DNA from 2 places in the Aestuariimicrobium sp. T2.26MG-19.2B genome. Region 1 is predicted to be linked to the other one. Evidence: predicted binding sites of a transcription regulator. Region 1 holds the regulator's gene; the other holds the start of a gene.

What was found. Region 1 encodes HrcA, which represses chaperone genes, less so after heat shock. Its sites were predicted from a motif close to TTGGCACTCGNNNNNNNCGAGTGCCAA; they were not measured.
Region 2: groES (co-chaperone GroES) is a predicted target of HrcA. The motif match lies at 1,555-1,581, and genes of this name have one in related genera.

Annotation. Positions count from the first base shown of each region.
Region 1 covers NZ_CATNLW010000002.1:695,634-701,025, forward strand. Annotated here, with positions in the region: gene tgt (tRNA guanosine(34) transglycosylase Tgt) at 1-718, opposite strand, end outside; gene QQZ11_RS13065 (16S rRNA (uracil(1498)-N(3))-methyltransferase) at 715-1,452, opposite strand; gene dnaJ (molecular chaperone DnaJ) at 1,449-2,645, opposite strand; gene hrcA (heat-inducible transcriptional repressor HrcA) at 2,674-3,690, opposite strand; gene QQZ11_RS13080 (MBL fold metallo-hydrolase) at 3,764-4,666, shown strand; gene QQZ11_RS13085 (ATP-binding cassette domain-containing protein) at 4,732-5,392, shown strand, end outside.
Region 2 covers NZ_CATNLW010000001.1:1,960,032-1,965,423, forward strand. Annotated here, with positions in the region: gene QQZ11_RS08680 (biotin transporter BioY) at 1-370, shown strand, start outside; gene QQZ11_RS08685 (energy-coupling factor ABC transporter ATP-binding protein) at 367-1,041, shown strand; gene QQZ11_RS08690 (globin domain-containing protein) at 1,020-1,478, opposite strand; gene groES (co-chaperone GroES) at 1,720-2,016, shown strand; gene groL (chaperonin GroEL) at 2,028-3,626, shown strand; gene guaB (IMP dehydrogenase) at 3,816-5,327, shown strand; gene QQZ11_RS08710 (GuaB3 family IMP dehydrogenase-related protein) at 5,336-5,392, shown strand, end outside.

The sequences.
Region 1 (5,392 bases):
CCGCCAGGTCGCGCGCCGCCTTGCGTCGCAGGTCTTCGTACTGGGCTCCCTGCAGCACCCCGAAGAGCGCCTGGTACGGCTTGTCGGCGCGTTCGCGGGTCAGGGTGGCATGGGCCGCCAGGCAGCGCTCGGCCCACAGCCTCGTCCGTTCGAGGGACTCCTCCTGGTAGGCACGCGTGTTCATCAGCGTGGTCAGCTCGTCGAAGGCGAACATGATGTCGGCACCCAACTCGTGCTGCACCCTCATGCTCACCTCGGGGGTGAACCGGTGCCTCGAACCGTCGAGGTGGCTCTTGAAGGTGACCCCGTCTTCGTCGACGTGGGCCATCCGCTCCTTGCCCTCGGCGATCACCTCGTCACTGGAGACGCGCGAGGCGTCCATCGCCAGCACCTTCTTGAACCCGGCACCCAGGCTCATCACCTGGAAGCCGCCGGAATCGGTGAAGGTGGGGCCCGGCCAGTTCATGAACCGCCCCAACCCGCCTGCCTCGTCGACCAGATCGGATCCGGGCTGCAGGTAGAGGTGGTACGCGTTGGCGAGCACCGCCTGCGTCCCGACCTGGGCCACCGTCTCGGGCAGCACGGCCTTGACGGTCGCCTTGGTGCCGACCACGACGAACGCGGGGGTCTCGATCTGTCCGTGTGGGGTGTGGATCACCCCGGCCCGCCCGAGCCCGTTGTCGAGCACGGCATCGGGCACGAAGCCGAACTCGCTCACGGCCGCACCGCGGCCAGGGTCTGCAGCTGGGTGACGGCGATGGCGGCCGCCGTCGAGGAGCGGAGCACTCCGTCGCTGATGACGACCGGACGAGCCCCCGCCTCGGTCAGCTGCAGCAGTTCCTCGGGGGCGATGCCGCCCTCGGGCCCGACCACCACGGTCACCGTGCCGGAGTGGGGCAGGTCGAGCGAACTGAGCGGTTCGGTGGCGTCCTCGTGCAGCACCAGCACCAGGCCCTCGTCGGCCACCACCTGCTTCACCAGCTGGGGAGTCGTCACCAGTCGATCGACCACGGGCACGCGGAACCGACGGGACTGCTTGGTGGCCTCACGGGCGGTGGCCGCCCACTTGGCCAGTCCCTTGTCGGCCTTGGCGTCCCACCGGACGATCGACCGGTGCGACTGCCAGGCAACGATCTCGGAACAGCCGATCTCGGTGAGCAGTTCGACCGCCAGGTCGCTGCGGTCGCCCTTGGCCAGGGCCTGCACCGCCCGGAAGCGGAGGGAGCCCTCCGCGGAGCTGAGCACCTCGTCCACCCGCATCCGGATCCCCTGCTTGGTGACCTCGACCACCGGGCCGTGGACGGCGCGTCCCCGGCCGTCGGAGACGAGTACCGACTCCCCCACCCGGATCCGCTTGACCACGGCCGCGTGGCGTCCCTCGTCGCCGGTCAGTTCGACCACCGAGCCGGGAACCGCGCCGTCGATCTCCCCGAGGAAGAGCGCGTCGGTCATCCGCCGAAGGCTTCCTTCAGGCGTCCGAAGACTCCCTTGCCGTGCTTGGTCATCTTGGGCACCACCGAGGTCTCGTCGCGCAGTTCGGCCAGTCGGAGCAGCAGTTCTCGCTGCTCGTCGTCGAGCTTGGTGGGGGTCTGCACCAGCAGGGTGACACCGAGTTCGCCCCGTCGTCCGCTGCGAAGGTTGGGCACGCCGCGTCCCTCGACCACCAACCGCGTGCCCGACTGGGTACCGGTGGGGATCTCGACGTCGACCCAGCGGTCGGCCTCGTCGGTCTCCTCGCGTTCGGATTCCAGGGTGGCGATCTGCACCGTGGTGCCCAGCGCGGCGGCGGTCATCGGTACCCGGATCACCGTCTCGAGGTTGTCGTCCTCGCGGGTGAAGGTCTCGTGGTTGGCCACGATCAGTTCGACGTAGAGGTCACCGGCCTGGCCACCACCGGGACCCACCTCACCCTGAGCCTCGAGGTGGATGCGGTTGCCCGACTTGACCCCGGCGGGGATCTTCACGTTGATGGTGCGCTTGTGCCGGACCCGACCCTCCCCCGAGCACTCGGTGCAGGGATGGGCGATGATCGAGCCGAAGCCGCGGCAGTTGGGGCAGGCCTGGGAGGTGCGGATGTCGCCGAGGAAGGATCGCTGGATCTGGGTGATCTCGCCGTGCCCGTCACAGACGGTGCAGGTGACCGGCTCCTGGCCGTCCTCGGAACCCTTGCCGGCACAGGTGGGGCAGACGACCGCCGTGTCGATGCTGATCGGCTTGGTGAGACCGAAGGCCGCCTCGGCGAGGGTCAGCTGGGCGCGCACCAGCGCGTCCTGACCACGCCGCACCCGGCTGCGGGGTCCTCTCGAGGACTGGGCCCCGAACATGGCGTCGACCAGGTTGGTGAAGTCGAACCCGGCACCACCGAAGTTGCCGCCGAACCCGTCGAACCCCTGGCCGCCGCCGAAGCCGCTGAAACCCGACCCCATCGGGTCTCCGCCGCGGTCGTAGACGGCCCGCTTGTTCGGGTCGTGCAACACCTCGTAGGCCTCTTGCACCTGCTTGAACTTCTCTGCCGAATCGGCATCGGCTGCGACGTCGGGATGCACCTTCATCGCCATCCGGCGATAGGCCTTCTTGATCTGCTCGGGGGTGGCGTCGCGGGCGACGCCGAGAACCTCGTAGTAGTCGGTCTGGGAGGGGCTCATCTGCGTTGGGACATCCTTCTGGGGTTGGTCAACCTTCTGACAGGAAACGGCCGAGATATCGCGCGACGGCACTCACCGAGGCCATCGTCTGGGGGTAGTCCATGCGGGTGGGGCCGACGACCCCGAGGCTGGCCCATGCCGAGGCCTGTGGGCCGTAGGCGCTGGCCACCATGGACGTCGAACGCAGCTGTTCGACGGAGTTCTCGTGCCCGATCCTCACCCCGATCTCGTGGCCCTGCACTGTCTCACCAAGCAGGCGGAGCAACACCACCTGCTCCTCGAGCGCCTCGAGCACCGGCTTGACGGTGCTCTCGAACTGGTCGGTGAAACGGGTGAGGTATGGCACTCCGGCGACCGCCACGCGGGCCGAGGCCCGGTCGACGGCCAACAGTTCGAGCACCGTGGCCACGAGGGCGGCCGCGGGCATGGCGTCGTCGGGTGAGATGTCGGCCAAGAGGGCCGTCAACTGCTGGGCGGCCTGCGAGGTGGCGAGGCCGACGATGCTGCCGTTCAGCTTCTCGCGCAACCGCGCCAACAGGGCCTCGTCGTGATCAGGCAGCTCGATCACCTGCTGCTCGATACGCCCGGTCGACGTGATCAGCACCACCATCACCCGGTCAACGGTGAGGCTGACGAGTTCGACGTGGCGGACGATCGCCGAGTTCGACGCCGGGTACTGCACGATCGCCACCTGCTGGGTGATCTGCGCCAGCAGGCGCACCGTCCTCAGCACGATGTCGTCGACGTCGACCGCACCGGAGAGGAACGTCTGGATGGCTCGCCGTTCGGCCGCCGACAGCGGCTTGATGCTGGCCAAGCGGTCGACGAAGATGCGATAGCCCTTGTCGGTGGGGATTCGTCCGGCGCTGGTGTGGGGCTGCGTGATGTAGCCCTCCTCCTCCAGCACCGCCATGTCGTTGCGCACGGTGGCGGGCGAGACGTTGAGCTGGTGGCGATCCACCAGGGCCTTCGACCCGACTGGCTCGCGCGACTCGACGTAGTCGGTGACGATGGCGCGGAGCACCTCGAGTTTGCGGTCGTCCATGGTCACCTCCTGCCGGCCGGTGGCGCTGGCACTCCGCCAGGCCGAGTGCCAGTGTAACGCTAGGCTCGCGGACATGGAGTTCTCTCTGGGTCAGTGGCAGCCCGTGGCCGACCGCGTCTGGGTCGCCGTGGCGGAGCCCGCCTCGGTCAACATCGGGCTCGTGGTCGGCGACCGCGCCGTACTGGTGGTCGACACCGGATCCTCGCCCGAGCAGGGCGCGATGATCGCCGCATCCGCCGCCGAACATGCCGGACGACCCGTCACGCACGTGGTTGTCACGCACGACCACTTCGACCACTTCTGGGGGTTGGCCGGCTTCGGGTCCGAGGTGGTCTCGATCGCGCACGAGTCCGCGCACCTGCCCACAGGCGATGGGCGTGAGGTTCCTGACGGCCCTGGCGAGCCGACACCCGCCGTCCCGGAGGGCCTGGCGGCCGCCACGACGACCGTCGCCATGGTGAAGGCGATCGACCTGGGCGGGGCCAGGGCAGAGATCATCCACCACGGGCGTGGTCACACCCAGGGCGACCTGGTGGTGCACCTGCCCGAGCGGGACGTCGTGTTCACCGGAGACCTCGTCGAGGTCGGCGCCGAACCCAGTTTCGGGCCCGACAGCACCGTCGAGACCTGGGCCGCCACCCTCGACGGCATGCTGGGCGCCACCCTGGACTCGACCCGTTTCGTGCCCGGCCACGGTTCCGTCGTCGACAAGCAGGTCGTCTTCGAGCAGCGCGCCAACGTCTCGACCATCTACGGCCAGGCCGAACAACTCGTCGGTCGGGGCATCAGACTCGATCAGGCCCTCGAGGCACTCGACACCCCGGAGATCGACGGACGACCCCACCCGGGGGCCTCTCAGTGGGACTGGCCGTACTCAGCTCGGACGATCCGCACCGCCCTTCCCCTGGCCTATGCCGAACTGGCTGCCAAGGGCCTCGAGCCCCGCACCTCCCTGCCGCTGCTGGGACGCCTCTGAGGAGGACCGTCCAGCGATAATTGGCGCGCAATTCGTCAGTCCCTGGACCTAGGCTGGTCGGCGCCATGAGCACCAGCACCAGCACCGCGCCCATCGCGGCGATCGTCACCGATTCCACCACCCGCACCGTCGACTGGCGGCGCCTCGTCACGCCGGTGAACACCGTGGCGCTGATCGTGCTCGCCATCGGCTCGCTCGCGATGGTCCTCGGCAATGTCTTCGCCGGCCAGGTGGCCCAGCAGCCCAGCTGGCAGGTCGTCCGCTGGCTCGCCATCGCCATGATCGGCGGCTCGATCCTCGACATGTCCGGTCGATACCTGTGGTTCGGCGAGATCGACCGGGTCGAGGGCGGGCTTCGTCGAGACCTCCTCGATGCTGCCCTCAACCAGCCGCTGGCCCACCTCGGCGAGCAGGCCGTCGGTGAGGTGCTCGACCGTGTCGACGACGACACCCGCGAGGTCGGCAACCTGATGCGCTGGCAGTCGTGGATGGTGCTGCGTGCCCTCTTCGGGGCCGTGCCGATGTGGATCATCGCCGGACTCACGTGGTGGCCGGCCTGGTTCATGTTCCCCGGCTTCGCGGCGCTCACCTGGCTGGGCATGCGCTCACTGCTCAAGCCCATCCAGGAACGCAAGATCGTCGAGGAGGCCGCGTGGACCGACCATGCCGCCGCCCTCGAGGAGGGCATCGCGGGTCGGGACGACCTGCGCACCAGCCTGGGTCAGT
Region 2 (5,392 bases), on a different contig from region 1:
GGCCTACCCGTTGGGTGCACTGGTCACCGGCCTGCTCGTGGAGCGGTGGTGGATCCGGTTGAACGCGGTGTCGGCCTTCATCGCCTGCTTCGTGGGTGGAGCGCTGGCTGTCTACGTCATCGGTCAGCCATGGCTGATCGTCGCGTCGGCCAAACTGACGCTGGCGCAAGGGTGGTGGAGTTGGGTGGTCTACCTGCCCGGAGACATCCTCAAGGCGGTCGTGGCGGCGCTGGTGATCATCACCGTCAAGCGCGCCTACCCCCTGATCACCCCACGCGTCGGTCGCCCGATCACGGATGACCCCGCCGCTGGTCACCCCACCGGTGATCAGCCCGGGCTGAAGACGCTGGGCGGCGACCCGCGACTGTGATCGAATTCGACCGGGTGAGCTTCTCCTACCCGCAGCGCCCCGTGCTGCGGGAGGTCTCGCTCTCCCTGTCGGAGAAGCGCATCGGCATCATCGGGGGCAATGGCTCGGGCAAGTCCACCCTCGCCCGGTTGGTGAACGGACTGGTGGTACCCACCCGGGGCACGGTGGCGGTCAACGGCCATGACACCCGTCGAGACCTCGACCGGGTCCGCCGCACGGTGGGGTTCGTCTTCCAGGACCCCGACCTGCAGATCATCATGCCCACCGTCGCAGAAGACCTGGCCTTCAGTCTGCGGCCCCTGAAGCTGCCCAAGGCAGAGGTGGCCCGACTGGTGGAGGCACAACTCGACAGGCATGGGCTGCTCGCCCACCGTGACCATCCCGCCCACCTGCTGTCGGGTGGGCAGAAGCAACTCCTGGCCATCGCGTCCGTGCTGATCACCGGGCCTTCAGTGCTGGTGATGGACGAGCCCACAACGCTGCTCGACCTGCGCAACCGGCGGGCGGTGATGCGTCTGGTCGAGGGCCTGCCGCAGCAGGTGCTGCTGGTCACCCACGACCTCGAGACGCTCGAGGGTTTCGACCGGGTGGTTGTCATCGACGACGGACGAGTCGTGGCCGACGCCAGCCCTGCCGAGGCCATCGGCGCCTATCGGGCACTGGTCGGCTGAAGGCCGTCCCAGCCCCAATGGGGCAGTGGTTCGTTCGAGGAGGGGTCGTGACCGGTGGGATGCCCGGCCATCAGGACCGTGGCCCAGTGCCAGTAGTCGCGCAGCACCGGCTGCACCTCGGCAGGGATGCCGGCGTCGACGAGCGCCTCGGCGAAGCAGGCCTCGCCGCGGCGGTCCATCTCGACGTGCTCGCCCTCGCCCGAGTGCAGGGTCACCACCTCGGAGTGGCTGCCCAGGTGATCGGAGAACTCCGTCGGGCCACCCCAGGCCTCGGTCAGGTAGGCGGCGAGGCGTTCGGTGTGGTCGGCGCGGAAGCCATGACTGAAGGCGTGACTGACGACCTCGTCGGCCATCACGCGCTCGTGCCACGCCCGGGCGAGCCGCAGCACCGCTGCGGCGCCACCCGCGGCCTCGAAGATCGTCGGCTCCCGGTGCATGCGCCCGAGTCTGCCACCGGTCATCGTCCGTGGCTCGGATTTGCACGACACGGGGTTCGGATTCGTCGGCCCGGATTTGGCACTCGGGTTGAAGGAGTGCCAGCCCGGTACTAAGTTGGTCTCTGGCACTCGCCCCGGGTGAGTGCCAGATTTGGACGGGACGACACCGCGACGACGCCCCGGCCGAGACCTTTTGACTGAAGCCGTAGCACCCGCTACCACCACCAGAAAGGGGTTTGACGTGGCAACCACGATCAAGCCGCTCGAGGACCGCGTCCTCGTTCAGCCTCTCGACGCCGAGCAGCAGACCGCCTCCGGCCTGTACATCCCCGACACCGCCAAGGAGAAGCCCCAGGAGGGCAAGGTCGTGGCCACCGGCCCCGGCCGCATCGACGACTCGGGCAACCGCGTGCCCCTCGACCTCGCCGAGGGCGACGTCGTCATCTTCTCCAAGTACGGCGGCACCGAGGTCAAGTACGACGGCCAGGAGTACCTGCTCCTGAACGCCCGCGACATTCTCGCTGTCGTCAGCAAGTGAGCTGAGCGTTCATGCCCAAGATTCTGAAGTTCGATGAGGAAGCACGCCGCGCGCTTGAGCGCGGGGTCGACATCCTCGCCAACACCGTCAAGGTGACCCTGGGCCCCAAGGGCCGATACGTCGTGCTCGACAAGAAGTGGGGCGCGCCCACCATCACCAACGATGGTGTCACCGTGGCCCGCGAGGTCGATCTCGAGGACCCCTACGAGAATTTGGGTGCCCAGCTGGCCAAGGAGGTCGCCACCAAGACGAACGACGTCGCAGGTGACGGCACCACCACGGCCACCGTGCTGGCCCAGGCGCTCGTGCACGAGGGCCTGCGAGCGGTCGCCTCCGGCGCCAACCCGATCGGCCTCAAGCGTGGTATCGACAAGGCCGTGGAGGCCCTGATCACCGAGCTGCGCAGCGTCTCCAGTGCGGTCGAGACCGCCACCGACATGGCGTCGGTGGCCACCATCAGCTCGCGCGACGAGCAGATCGGTGAGCTGATCGCCGAGGCCTTCGACAAGGTCGGCAAGGACGGCGTCATCACGGTCGACGAGTCCAACACCTTCGGTACGGAACTCGAGTTCACCGAAGGCATGCAGTTCGACAAGGGCTATCTGTCGCCCTACTTCGTGACCGATGCCGATCGCATGGAGGCGGTGCTCGAGGATCCCTACATCCTCATCCACTCCGGCAAGATCAGCTCGATGAACGACCTGCTGCCGTTGCTCGAGAAGGTCATCGCGGCCCACGGCACCCTGTTCATCGTGGCCGAGGACGTCGACGGCGAGGCGCTGTCGACCCTGGTCGTGAACAAGATCCGTGGGACGTTCACCTCGGTGGCCGTCAAGGCCCCCGCGTTCGGTGATCGCCGCAAGGCCATGCTCGAGGACATCTCGATCCTGACCGGTGGTCAGGTGATCGCCCCCGAGGTCGGCCTCAAGCTCGACCAGGTGGGTCTGGAGGTGCTCGGCCGCGCTCGTCGCGTGGTGGTCACCAAGGACAACACCACCATCGTCGATGGCTCCGGTTCGTCCGAGGAGGTCGCGGGCCGGGTCGCCCAGCTGCGCGCCGAGATCGAGCGCACCGACTCCGACTGGGACCGCGAGAAGCTGCAGGAGCGCGTGGCCAAGCTGGCCGGCGGTGTCTGCGTGATCAAGGTCGGCGCCGCCACCGAGGTGGAGCTGAAGGAGAAGAAGCACCGTATCGAGGACGCCGTCTCGGCCACTCGTGCGGCCATCGAGGAGGGCATCGTCGCCGGTGGCGGCGCGGCCCTCGTCCACGCCTCGAAGGTGCTGGTCGGTGGTCTGGGTCTGGAGGGTGACGAGAAGACCGGCGTGCACATCGTTGCCAAGGCGGTGGTCGAGCCGCTGCGCTGGATCGCCGAGAACGGTGGCGAGCAGGGCTACGTCATCGTCTCGAAGGTCGCCGAGCTCGAGGCCAACTACGGCTTCAACGGCAGGACCGGCGAGTACCAGAACCTCGTCGAGGCCGGGGTCATCGACCCGGTGAAGGTGACCCGTTCGGCCCTGGCCAACGCCGCCTCCATCGCGGGGCTGTTGCTCACCACCGAGACGCTGGTCGTCGAGAAGCCCGAGGACGAGGAAGACGCCCACCAGCACTGAGCTGGAGCGGAAACCGAACCCGTGCCACAGCGACCCCTGCCCTTCCCGGGCGGGGGTCGCTGTGCGTTCGGATGTGATCCACTCGTCGGCGGTGCACCATCCCGGGCACGGTCGGTCGCGGCGGCCGTGCGCGGATAGACTGACCCGGTCCTCCCTCCTGAAAGGCGCGCAGTGACCGTTCCCGCAGACCTGTCCCCGGCCGGTGTTCCCCTGGCCTTCGAGGCCCTCGGACTGACCTTCGATGACGTGCTGCTGCAGCCCGTCGCCTCCGACGTGATTCCCTCGCAGGTCGACACCTCGGCGCACATCTCGCGCCGGATCGAGCTCAAGATCCCCCTGGTCAGCTCCGCGATGGACACCGTCACCGAGACCCGGATGGCCGTCGCCATGGCCCGGCAGGGCGGCATCGGCATCCTGCACCGCAACCTCTCCATCGAGGACCAGGCCGCCATGGTCGACCAGGTCAAGCGGTCCGAGGCAGGCATGGTCGACGAGCCGATCACCATCACCCCCGACGCCACCCTGCGCGAGGCCGACGAACTGTGCGGCCGCTACCGCATCTCGGGTGTGCCCGTGGTGAACTCCAGCCTCGAACTGCTGGGCATCGTCACCAACCGCGACATGCGCTTCGAGGAGGACGGCTCACGCCTCGTCCGCGACGTCATGACCCGCATGCCGCTGGTCACCGCCAAGGTGGGAGTGACCTCGGACGAGGCCCTCAAACTGCTCGCCCAGCACAAGATCGAGAAGTTGCCCATCGTCGACGACCAGAACCGTCTGCGGGGACTGATCACGCTCAAGGACTACGTGAAGTCCGACCGCTACCCGTTGGCCAGCAAGGACCCGCACGGACGCCTCCGCGTGGGCGCGGCCATCGGCTTCTGGGGCGACTCGTGGGAGCGCGCCATGGCCCTGGTCGAGGAGGGCGTCGACCTGCTCGTGGTCGACACCGCCCACGGGCACTCCCAGGGCGTGGTCGACATGATCAAGCGACTGCGTGCCGAACCCGCTGCCCGCGACGTCGACCTGGTGGGCGGCAACGTCGCCACCTACGCCGGTGCCAAGGCGCTGGTCGACGCGGGGGCCGACGGCATCAAGGTCGGCGTCGGTCCGGGATCGATCTGCACCACCCGCGTCGTCGCCGGCGTCGGGGTTCCCCAGGTGACCGCGATCCACCAGGCCGCGCGGGCGGCTCGTCCGGCCGGTGTACCGGTCATCGGTGACGGTGGCCTGCAGTACTCCGGTGACATCGCCAAGGCCCTGGTCGCCGGCGCCGACACGGTCATGCTCGGCTCCCTGCTCGCCGGATGCTCCGAGTCCCCCGGGGAACTGGTGTTCATCAACGGCAAGCAGTACAAGTCCTACCGGGGCATGGGATCGCTGGGTGCGATGGCTGCCCGCGGACGCAAGCCCTCCTACTCCAAGGACCGTTACTTCCAGGGCGACGTGACCTGCGACGACAAGATCGTGCCCGAGGGCATCGAGGGTCAGGTTGCCTTCCGCGGACCGCTGGAGGCCGTCGCCTACCAGTTGGTCGGGGGACTGCGGCAGTCGATGTTCTACTCGGGCGCCCGCTCCCTCGACGAATTGCACGAGAAGGGCGCGTTCGTCCGCATCACCTCCGCGGGGCTTCGCGAGTCGCACCCCCACGACATCCAGATGACCGTCGAGGCACCCAACTACTCCTCCTCCAAGAACTGAGGTTCCCCGTGTTCGACATCGGACGCAGCAAGCGCGCCCAGCGCGCCTACAGCCTGGACGAGGTC